Kineosporia sp. NBRC 101731: one gene and its partner. The main gene of each other region encodes a partner of the protein of the gene in region 2 in a complex. Links are inferred from orthologs where the notes say so. Each region holds a gene or a part of one and is shown on either strand. Other genes may lie near its edges.

Region 1 (4,771 bases), on a different replicon or contig from region 2:
ACCGGGTGTTCCCGGACGACGAAGAAATTCAGCACATGAGCCGACGTAAAAGTCTACGCCATACCATGGTGGACGGCGAAATCGAGCCTAGGCCGGGGTGGCCAGGGAAGAGACCGCAGCGCCCAGTTCGGTCAGTTTCGAGACCCCGCCGTCGGGGGCCGTGAGCACCCAGAGGCCGTCTTCGAGCAGAGCCACCGAGTGCTCCCAGTGAGCGGCGTTCCCGCCGTCCACCGTGGCCACGGTCCACTCGTCGGCGAGCACCCGGGTGTCCGGGTTACCGGCGGTGAGCATCGGCTCGATGGCCAGGCAGATGCCGGTCTTGAGTTTCGGTCCACGGTCACGCGTGCGGTAGTTCAGCACGTGCGGGGCCTGGTGCATCTCGGTGCCGATGCCGTGACCGCCGTAGTCCTCGACCAGGCCGAAGCGGTCACCGACGAAGTCCTCGACCGCCACACCGATCGCGTTCAGGCGTTCTCCCGCGACGATGGCCGCGATCCCGCGCCACATCGACTCCTCGGTGGTGTCGATCAGGTCCTGGTCGGCCTTGGCCTGTTCCGGGTCCCGCTCGCTGTCACCGGGCACCACCGCGGTGAAGGCCGAGTCGCCGTGCCAGCCGGCCAGGATGGCCCCGCAGTCGACGCTCACCACGTCGCCCGCCCTGAGCACCTTGCTGCCCGGGATGCCGTGCACGACCTCGTCGTTCACCGACACGCAGAGCGTGGCGGGGTAGGGCGGACGGCCGTAGTTCAGGAACGACGGCGTCGCGCCCCGCCCGACGATCAGCTCGTTCGCGACCCGGTCCAGGTCACTCGTCGTCAGCCCGGGGGCCAGTGCGTCACGCACGGCCTGGAGGGCGTCGGCGACGATCAGCCCGGCGGCCCGCATGAGGCGGACCTGATCGGGCGTCTTGTACTGGATCCGGTCGCGACCGAGCATTCTTGGTTCTCTCTTGGTTGGTTCAGACAGCGAAGTCGTTGCAGGCGGCCAGGAGCCGGCTGGTCACGTCGCTGATGTCACCCATGCCGTCGACCCGCAGCAGCAGGTTGCGGTCCGAGTAGATGTGCACGAGCGGAGCGGTCTGCTCGGTGTAGACCTCGAGCCGGTGCCGGATGACGTCTTCGGTGTCGTCCGGGCGACCTTCGATCTCGGCCCGCTTGAGCAGACGGTCCACCACTTCGTCCATGTCCACGGTCAGCTCGAGCACAGCATCCAGCTTCGTGCCCGAGGTCGCGATCATCGAGTCGAGCTCGTCGACCTGCGCCGCGGTACGCGGATAACCGTCCAGCAGGAACCCGACAGCGGCATCCTCCTCGAGGAGGCGGTTGCGCACCATCTCGTTGGTGACCTCGTCCGGCACGTACTTCCCGGACTTCATGATCTCCTCGACCTGCTTGCCGAGCGGCGTTCCGTCCGTGACGTTCTGCCGGAAGATGTCACCGGTCGAGATCGCCGGGATGCCGAAGTGGGACGCGACCTTCTTGGCCTGTGTGCCCTTTCCAGCGCCGGGTGGACCGAGGATCACAAGCCTCATCGACGCACCGCTCTCATCGCAGGAACCCTTCATAGTGACGCTGCTGCAACTGGGACTCGATCTGCTTGACCGTTTCCAGACCCACTCCGACGACGATGAGGATGCTCGTACCGCCGAAGGGGAAGTTCTGATTCGCGTCGACCAGGATCAACGCGATCAGAGGGATCAATGCCACCATGCCGAGGTACAGAGCACCAGCAAGAGTAATGCGACTCAGAACATATTCGAGGTAGTCGGCCGTCGGTCGGCCCGCGCGGATTCCGGGGATGAAGCCGCCGTACTTCTTCATGTTCTCGGCGACCTCGTCCGGGTTGAACGTGATCGCCACGTAGAAGTACGTGAAGAAGACGATCAGCGCGAAGTAGAGCGCGATGTAGATCGGGTGGTCGCCCTTCACCAGGTGGTCCCGGATCCAGACCACCCAGCCGGCGGTGCTGTTCTGCCCCTGGAACTGGGCGATCAGGGCCGGCAGGTACAGCAGCGACGAGGCGAAGATGACCGGGATGACGCCCGCCATGTTCACCTTGATCGGGATGTAGGTCGTCGTGCCGCCGTACGCCCGCCGGCCGACCTGCCGCTTGGCGTACTGCACCGGGATGCGGCGCTGGCTCTGCTCGACGAAGATGACCGCGGCCATGATCAGCAGACCGAGACCGATCACGATGAAGAAGGTGTCGAAGCCCCGCTGCGTCTTGATCGACCAGAGCGAACCCGGGAACGCCGATGCGATCGAGGTGAAGATCAGCAACGACATACCGTTGCCGATGCCCTTCTCGGTGACGAGCTCACCCAGCCACATGATGAAGCCGGTACCCGCCGTCATGGTCAGAACCATGACGCCGAGGGTGAAGAGGTCGTCGTTCGGGATCAGCGTCTCGGTGCAGTTGGTGAAGAGGCCACCCTGCTGACGGGAGATCGCCACGAAGGTGGTCGACTGCAGCACCGCGAGACCGATGGTCAGATATCGCGTGTACTGGGTCAGTTGGGCGGTGCCGGACTGACCTTCCTCCTTCAGCGCTTCGAACCGTGGAATGACCACGGTGAGCAGCTGGATGATGATCGAGGCCGTGATGTACGGCATGATCCCGAGCGCGAAGATCGACAGCTGCAGCAACGCACCACCGCTGAACAGGTTCACCAGCTCGTAGAGGCCGGACGAGCTGCTGTTGCTCGCGAGGTCCACACAGCGACGTACGGCCGCGTAGTCGACGCCGGGGGTCGGGACATACGACCCCAGGCGGAAGAGCGCCATGATCGCTACGGTGAAGAAGATCTTGCGCCGCAGATCAGGGGTTCGAAACGCCCGGAAGAACGCGGTGAGCACGCAAAACCTCCTGCGCGCTGCCCAACACAGGGCAGCTCGTCGTGACGGGCCATTGGATTGGGCCGTTGGTGCGCCCGACAGAACGGCTGTGAGCCACCTGGGCCCGCCGATCTGCAAGACGCCGGTCGTGTGACCTTAACACCCCGGCGACTCCCATATTTCGGGAGTCACCGGGGTGTCAGAAATCGAGCTGGTCGAGCAGGTGCTACAGCTCGGTGGCGCTGCCACCGGCAGCAGCGAGCTTCTCCTTGGCGCTGGCGGAGAACTTGTTCGCGGTCACGTTGATCGCAACCGAGATCTCGCCGTCGCCCAGAACCTTGACCAGGTGTCCCTCACGGACTGCACCCTTGGCCACCAGGTCCTCGACGGAGACGCTGCCGCCGTCGGGGAACAGGGAGCTGAGCTTGTCCAGGTTGACGACCTGGTACTCGGTCCGGAACGGGTTCTTGAACCCACGCAGCTTCGGGAGCCGCATGTGGAGGGGCATCTGCCCACCCTCGAACCGGGCCGGAACCTGGTAACGGGCCTTCGTACCCTTGGTACCGCGACCCGCGGTCTTACCGCGCTTGCCGCCTTCACCACGACCGACCCGGATCTTGGCCGTCTTGGCCCCGGGGGCCGGGCGCAGGTGATGCACCTTCAGCGCGTGCTCGCGCTGGCCTTCTGCCATCTCAGTCCACCTCCTCGACGGTGACGAGATGCCGCACCGTGTTGACCATCCCGCGAATCTCGGGACGGTCTTCCTTGATCACAGAGTGCCCGATCCGCTTCAGGCCGAGCGAGCGCAACGAGTCGCGCTGGTTCTGCTTGCCGCCGATCTTCGACTTGATCTGGGTGACCTTCAGCTGAGCCATCAGCCGGCCACCCCCGCGGCCCGGGCGCGCAGCATGGCGACCGGAGCGACGTCCTCGAGAGGCAGACCACGACGGGCCGCAACCTCTTCCGGACGCTCGAGACCACGCAGCGCGGCAACGGTCGCGTGAACGACGTTGATCGCGTTGTCCGAGCCGAGCGACTTGCTCAGCACGTCGTGAATACCGGCGCACTCCAGCACGGCGCGCACCGGACCACCGGCGATAACACCGGTACCGGGCGAAGCCGGCATGAGCAGCACGACGCCGGCCGCTTCCTCACCCTGGATCCGGTGAGGAATCGTGCCCTGGATACGCGGAACCTTGAAGAAGGCCTTCTTCGCCTCTTCAACGCCCTTCGCGATCGCGGCGGGTACTTCCTTGGCCTTGCCGTAACCGACGCCGACCGTGCCGTCGCCGTCACCGACGACCACCAGGGCGGTGAAGCTGAAGCGACGACCACCCTTCACGACCTTGGCAACCCGGTTGATCGCGACGACGCGCTCGACGAACTGGTTCTTGTCCTGGCCGCCGTCACGACCACCACGGTTGTCGCGGTCACGGCCGCCCCGGCGACCGCCGCCGCCGCTGTTCTCGCCGCCGCTGGTCGGCCCGCCGGAGTTGGTGTTACCCCCGGGCCCGCGACGCTGAGGTCCAGCCATCAGACGTTCCTTCTCTCTCGCTTCGTAAAGGTCAGCGTGCGCATGGGCTAGAGGACCAGCCCGGCCTCACGGGCGCCGTCCGCAATTGCGGCGACACGACCGTGGTACCTGTTGCCACCGCGGTCGAAGACCACAGCGGTGACACCGGCGGCCTTGGCGCGCTCGCCGAGCAGCTCGCCGACACGGCGGGCCTTGGCGGTCTTGTCGCCGTCCAGGCCCCGCAGGTCTGCCTCCATGGTGGAGGCCGACGCCAGGGTCTTGCCCTGCGTGTCGTCCACGACCTGCACGAAAACGTGTCGGGCGGAACGGTTCACGACCAGGCGCGGGCGCTCCGTGGAGCCCCGCAGCTGCTTGCGCACTCGCAGGTGGCGACGGGTACGGGAGGCCTGCTTGTTGCGGACCG
Region 2 (5,688 bases):
GGTGGATGTTGCGCTCGATGCCGACCCGCCGGAACCCGGCCCGCTCGGCGACGCGTTGCGAGGCCAGGTTGTCGGCGCTCGCCCGCAGGCCCAGGTTGTTCCAGCCCAGACCGCCCTCCTCGACCGGGAGCAGGGCGTGCCGTGCGGCCAGGAACGTCGCCTCGGTCGCGAGGCCCCGCCCGCGCCCCTCGGGATGCAGCCAGTAGCCGATCTCGCCCTGACCGTCGCGGAGGTTCTGCACAAAGACCTGTACCTCACCGAGCATCACGTCCAGCTCCGGATCGACCACCACCCAGGACAGCACTCGCCCGGCGGCCGCGCTCTCGGCGTCCCGTTCCAGATGGGCCCGGGCATCAGCCTCGGTGTAGGTCTCCTTGATGCCCGGGATCCAGCGCTTGTTCGCCGGGTCGGCGTGGCCCTGCACGAAGCGGGGGACATCGCTCTCCCGGGCCGCGCGCAGCTTCACCGAGCGACCGGTGATCGTCACCGGGTCGAACCAGGGATGGGCCGGCACCAAGGCCGTGTCCGGGGTCACGCGCATCGATCCCAGCCAGCCGTCGACGATCGCTCCCCGGTGTTCCAGCAGACCGGGCAGCGGGCCCTCCACGGTGAAGCCCACCGACCAGGCAGCCCGCCGGCTGGCCCAGTTGCCGGCGTTGGCCCGCCACTGCACCACCTGGATGCCCTGACGGGCGCCCCAGGGCAGCACCAGGCGCAACACCCGGGTCATGAGGCCCCGGCCCCGCGCCTGCGGGGCCAGGGCGAAGCCGACCTCGGCCAGTGCGGGCAGGACCGGCCGGCGCAGGTCGACCGCCCCCACCAGCCGGCCCTCGTACTCGATGCCGAAGTCGAAACGTGATCCCTCGGCCCACGACCGTCGCCCGGCGGCGACGTACTCGAGGGCGTGTTCACGCCGGTAGGGCCACGGAACCGTGGTCCAGCGCTCCATGGCCGGGTCGTTGCAGTACGCGACGATGGTGTCGACGTCTGCTTCACGAAGCTCGCGCAGCGTCACCAAACCGTCGGTGAGCTGGGGGACAAGGCTGCTGGAGGAAGACCACTCACCCGACACACCTGCGAGCCTGACCGATGAAGCGCCGGTGGAGCAAACACGTTTGGTCCCAAGCCTGTCTACGATGGAGGGCACGGCACGGCACTGCCGTTCGTCATGCCTAGAAGCGGCAGCGTGATCACAGGTCGCGCCGCCGGACACAAGCACGGTTGAAGGATCTGGGAGAGCGCCCCGTGGTGAAGATCGTCGAGAAGCTGCTGCGAGCCGGAGAAGGCCGCACCCTGAAGCGGCTGCAGAACCAGGCTGCACAGGTCAACGCGCTCGAGGATGACTTCGTCCGGCTCAGCGACACCGAGCTGCGGGAAGAAACCGAGCGGTTCAAGGCACGCTTCGCCGATGGCGAGAGTCTCGATGCGCTACTGCCCGAGGCCTTCGCCACCGTGCGCGAGGCCGCGAAGCGCACCCTCGGCCAGCGGCACTTCGACGTGCAGCTCGTCGGTGGCGCGGCACTGCACTCCGGCAACATCGCGGAGATGAAGACCGGTGAGGGCAAGACCCTCGTCGCCACCGCACCGGCCTACCTGAACGCCCTGTCGGGCGGCGGGGTGCACGTGGTCACGGTCAACGACTACCTGGCCGAGTACCAGTCCGACCTGATGGGCCGCGTCTACCGTTTCCTCGGTCTCTCGGTGGGCAACATCCTGTCGCAGATGACACCGGCGCAGCGTCGTGAGTCGTACGCGTGCGACATCACCTACGGCACGAACAACGAGTTCGGCTTCGACTTCCTGCGCGACAACATGGCGTGGAACGGCGAGGACCTGGTGCAGCGCGGCCACTCCTTCGCCATCGTCGACGAGGTCGACTCCATCCTGATCGACGAGGCGCGCACGCCGCTGATCATCTCCGGCCCGGCCGACCAGCCCACCAAGTGGTACGTCGAGTTCGCCAAGCTGGCCAAGGTGCTCAAGCGCGACGACGACTACGAGGTCGACGAGAAGAAGCGCACCGTGGGTGTGCTCGAGAGCGGCATCGAGAAGATCGAGGACCACCTCGGCATCGACAACCTCTACGAGAGCGTCAACACCCCCCTGATCGGCTACCTGAACAACGCCGTGAAGGTGAAGGAACTGTTCAAGCGCGACAAGGAGTACGTCGTCACGAACGGCGAGGTGATGATCGTCGACGAGCACACCGGTCGTATCCTCGCCGGCCGTCGCTACAACGAGGGTCTGCACCAGGCCATCGAGGCCAAGGAGGGCGTGGAGATCAAGAGCGAGAACCAGACGCTCGCCACGATCACCCTGCAGAACTACTTCCGCATGTACGACAAGCTCTCCGGGATGACCGGTACCGCCCAGACCGAGGCGGCCGAGCTGATGTCGATCTACAAGCTGGGCGTGGTCAGCATCCCGACCAACCGCTCGATGCAGCGCAAGGACCAGTCCGACCTGATCTACAAGACCGAAGAGGCGAAGTTCGACGCGGTCGTCGAGGACATCGCGGAGAAGCACGCCACCGGTCAGCCCGTGCTCGTCGGCACCACCAGCGTGGAGAAGAGCGAGCACCTCTCCGAGCTCCTGCGCAAGGCCGAGGTCACGCACGAGGTGCTGAACGCCAAGCAGCACGAGCGGGAGGCCGCGATCGTCGCGCAGGCCGGCCGCAAGAACGCGGTCACGGTGGCCACGAACATGGCCGGTCGTGGTACCGACATCATGCTCGGCGGGAACGCCGAGTTCACCGCGGTCGCGACGCTGAAGGCGCGAGGGCTCGACCCGGTCGAGACTCCCGAGGCCTACGAGGAAGCCTGGCCGGCCGCCCTCGAGGCGGCCAAGCAGTCGACGAAGGACGAGCACGAAGAGGTCATCGAACTCGGCGGCCTCTACGTGCTGGGCACCGAGCGGCACGAGTCGCGGCGTATCGACAACCAGCTGCGCGGTCGTTCCGGCCGTCAGGGCGACCCGGGCGAGAGCCGGTTCTACCTTTCGCTGCAGGACGACCTGATGCGCATGTTCAACTCCGGCATGGTCGAGTCGTTCCTCACCGCGGCCAAGGTGCCGGACGACGTCCCGATCGAGTCGCGCATGGTCACCCGCGCCATCCAGAGCGCGCAGAGCCAGGTCGAGGGCCGCAACTTCGAGATCCGCAAGAACGTGCTCAAGTACGACGACGTGCTGAACCGCCAGCGTGAGGTCATCTACGCCGAGCGCCGCCGGGTGCTCGAGGGCGCCGACCTGCACGAGCAGATCGGGCACTTCGTCGACGACGTGCTGAAGAGCTACATCCAGGCCGCGACCGCCGAGGGCTTCGCCGACGACTGGGACCTCGAGCAGCTCTTCACCGAGATGAAGCGCCTCTACCCGGCCACCATCTCGCTCGAAGACGTTATCGAGGAGGCCGGCGAACGGGGCGCCATCACGCAGGACATGCTGATCGCGGAGCTCACCGCCGATGCGCGGCTGGCCTACGAGAAGCGCGAGGAAGAGCTCGGAGAGGACACGCTGCGCGAGCTCGAGCGCCGCGTCGTGCTCTCTGTGCTCGACCGTAAGTGGCGTGAGCACCTGTACGAGATGGACTACCTGCAGGAGGGCATCCACCTGCGGGCCATGGCTCAGCGTGACCCGCTGGTCGAGTACCAGCGCGAGGGCTACCTGCTCTTCCAGGCCATGACCGAGGGCATCAAGGAAGAGTCCATCGCCTACCTCTTCCACGTCGAGGTCGAGGTGCAGCCTGCCGAGGAGGCGAGCCTCAGCCAGGACGCCCCGGTTCTCGTCGCCAAGGGGCTGGTCGCCGGTCAGCAGCGTCCCGCGCAGCTGCAGTACAGCGCCCCCAGCGAGGACGTCGGTGGTGGCGTCGAGGTGCACCAGGAGAACAACAACGGCACGGCCACCCCGGTGGACGAGGACGGCGCACCGGTCAACCGGGCGTCGCGGCGCGCGTCGCGTAAAAAGGGCCGTCGCTGACGAAGGGCCTTCGGGCCTTCTGCCCTGACAGCTGAACGGCCGAGGAGGAGGGTCGGGCGCGGTTCGCCCGGTGGTCCTCGTGGCCTCAGCAGATGGCACAGAGGCTCGGTCTTCTCCAGGACCACGTGCGGCCCGCCACCGGTACTCTCCGGTGGCGGGCCGCGGCCGTTCTGCCGGCCGATGTCCGCGAACAGCCTGTCGAGATGGTCATTCCTCCCGTGACTCACGATCCGTCAGACTCACGGACCCTGAAATCCCAAGGCGGAGATCCTTTCTCGACGTGACATCCCCGTCGTGTCCGCGGAACGCTGAGGATGGGTAGCACTGGGAACGGTTCGCGCCCTAGTTCTCGTAGCGGCCCTGCATCTCGAATTCCGTGACGCGCCAGCGTCCGTGGAGACCTTCCATGCGAAAGGCCACGGCTCGAACCCGTTCCGGTTCCGCAATGACCGCGCTCACCTCGCACACCCCGGTCTTGGGGACGCAGACCCGCAGTGCTCGCAGCCGCGGCTTCGTCCCCATCCCGTTGCCGTTACGCAGGGCCCGGGCCGTGAGAGTTCCCCGGCGGACGAGTGTTCCGTGCACTTCGGGGGTGGTCCAGCGGATCAACTGGGTCGGAGGCCTCAATCCCGATGCCACCTCCATCGCTGCCTGAATGAAAGCTGCCGCCCAGGGGCGCGGTTCGGGAAGCAGCCCGGAACTTCCCGGCAGTGCGACCGGCGCGGAATCCGACCTCGCCGCCGGAAGTTCTGCCGCTGTGGGTCCGGCCGCTGGTGTCCGGGCGGTGGCAACTGTCTCGCTCGCCGGAGGCCTGACCGCTGAAATGCCGGCTTCCGGCGGCCGGATCTGCGACGGGTCGGTGTCTGAGGAGCCGGCCCCGGACGAGGTCGTACCCAGCTCGGGTGACGGCATGATCAGGGTCAGCGTGCCCTGGGCCGGAGACACGTCACGCCAGTTCTCATGCGGGTGGACCCTGATCGCGGGCCGGGGCTCGTTGCGCGGGATCGGCGTGCACCGGAGCGGCGGAGGCGTGGATGCCGCCATCTTCGCCCGTGAGGTCTCCGGCCTTCGGGCGGTCCGTCGCTTTCCGTCGCCGCGTTCCCTGTCGCCGGTGCGGACTTCGACGTCTGCGCTGGCTTTTCGGGTAAGGGTCTTGATGCCGCCGGGGATGTGGGTGCCGGTGTCCGGGGCAGTGCCATGGATCGGGGCCGCGATGGTGCTGGAGGCAGGGCCGATGTCGGGAGCAGAGCTGGGGCGATGGGGTCGGTTGTCCCATCCGCCTGAACCATCTTTGACGGCTGAGCCTTTCGGTGACGTCATCGACCGGCCTCCCTCTGGCTGTGCTGTTTGGTCTGTGACGGAACCGGTGCCTCGGCACGCGTCCGTTGTTCCGGTGTCGCTGGTCTGCTGACCAGATCCGGTGACCGCAAGCGCTCGCCGGGTAGGAGTTTGTGCGGGTCGGCACCGATGAGATGCCGGTTCACCTGATACCACCGTGGCCACTCGTGAGCTATATCCACGTCATTCGCACCGGGACCGAGGTGCTGCGCCGCGATCGACCACAGGGTGTCGCCCCGTTTCACGACCACGTGGTGGCCCATGGGTTCGCGCACTGCCCTCCTCGGAGAGGAGGTGAGGACCCCGACCTCGGCTTGAGAACGGGAGGTGGCTGTGGGGCGTGGGCGCTCTGGAGTCCATCCTGGTGAAAGAAGC

The links. Proteins that work in one complex are often made in the same cells at the same time.
Region 1: the proteins of secA (region 2) and secY are in contact, whole or in part, in a crystal structure (PDB 3DIN), measured with the Thermotoga maritima proteins. The link is inferred for Kineosporia sp. NBRC 101731 from one-to-one orthologs. Residues at the interface, in WP_004082002.1 of Thermotoga maritima: Glu261, Ala262, Arg263, Lys300, Ala301, Arg302, Thr303, Ile304, Ile305, Leu323, Tyr324, Asp325, Pro326, Val329, Ser330, Tyr333, Ile336, Lys340, Phe345, Val349, Glu363, Phe364, Tyr374, Ser375, Gly376, Gly377, Glu393, Ile395, Thr482, Ser483; in WP_004081795.1 of Thermotoga maritima: Glu108, Gly109, Glu110, Glu111, Ala236, Glu237, Arg238, Arg239, Ile240, Thr241, Ile242, Gln243, Tyr244, Ala245, Arg246, Arg247, Val248, Thr249, Gly250, Arg251, Arg252, Val253, Tyr254, Gly256, Ala257, Ser258, Thr259, Tyr260, Leu261, Pro262.

The regions. Positions count from the first base shown.
Region 1 is NZ_BSTC01000001.1:1,189,564-1,194,334, reverse strand. The notes cover bases 701-3,631. They hold secY (preprotein translocase subunit SecY), read right to left. Parts: upstream 2,856-3,631; coding sequence 1,545-2,855; downstream 701-1,544. Other genes in these bases: rpmD (50S ribosomal protein L30), read right to left, coding at 3,527-3,631; rplO (50S ribosomal protein L15), read right to left, coding at 3,061-3,525; QSK05_RS05285 (adenylate kinase), read right to left, coding at 959-1,531; map (type I methionyl aminopeptidase), read right to left, coding at 701-936. Outside these bases: more of map, read right to left, coding at 88-700; more of rpmD, read right to left, coding at 3,632-3,709; rpsE (30S ribosomal protein S5), read right to left, coding at 3,709-4,368; rplR (50S ribosomal protein L18), read right to left, coding at 4,416-4,771. UniProt on the Escherichia coli protein: The central subunit of the protein translocation channel SecYEG. Consists of two halves formed by TMs 1-5 and 6-10.
Region 2 is NZ_BSTC01000002.1:342,177-347,864, reverse strand. Bases 917-4,175 are described here. They hold secA (preprotein translocase subunit SecA), read left to right. Parts: upstream 917-1,245; coding sequence 1,246-3,975; downstream 3,976-4,175. Other genes in these bases: QSK05_RS08780 (GNAT family N-acetyltransferase), read right to left, coding at 917-1,072. In the rest of the region: more of QSK05_RS08780, read right to left, coding at 1-916; QSK05_RS08770 (Rv3235 family protein), read right to left, coding at 4,318-4,887. UniProt on the Escherichia coli protein: Required for protein export, interacts with the SecYEG preprotein conducting channel.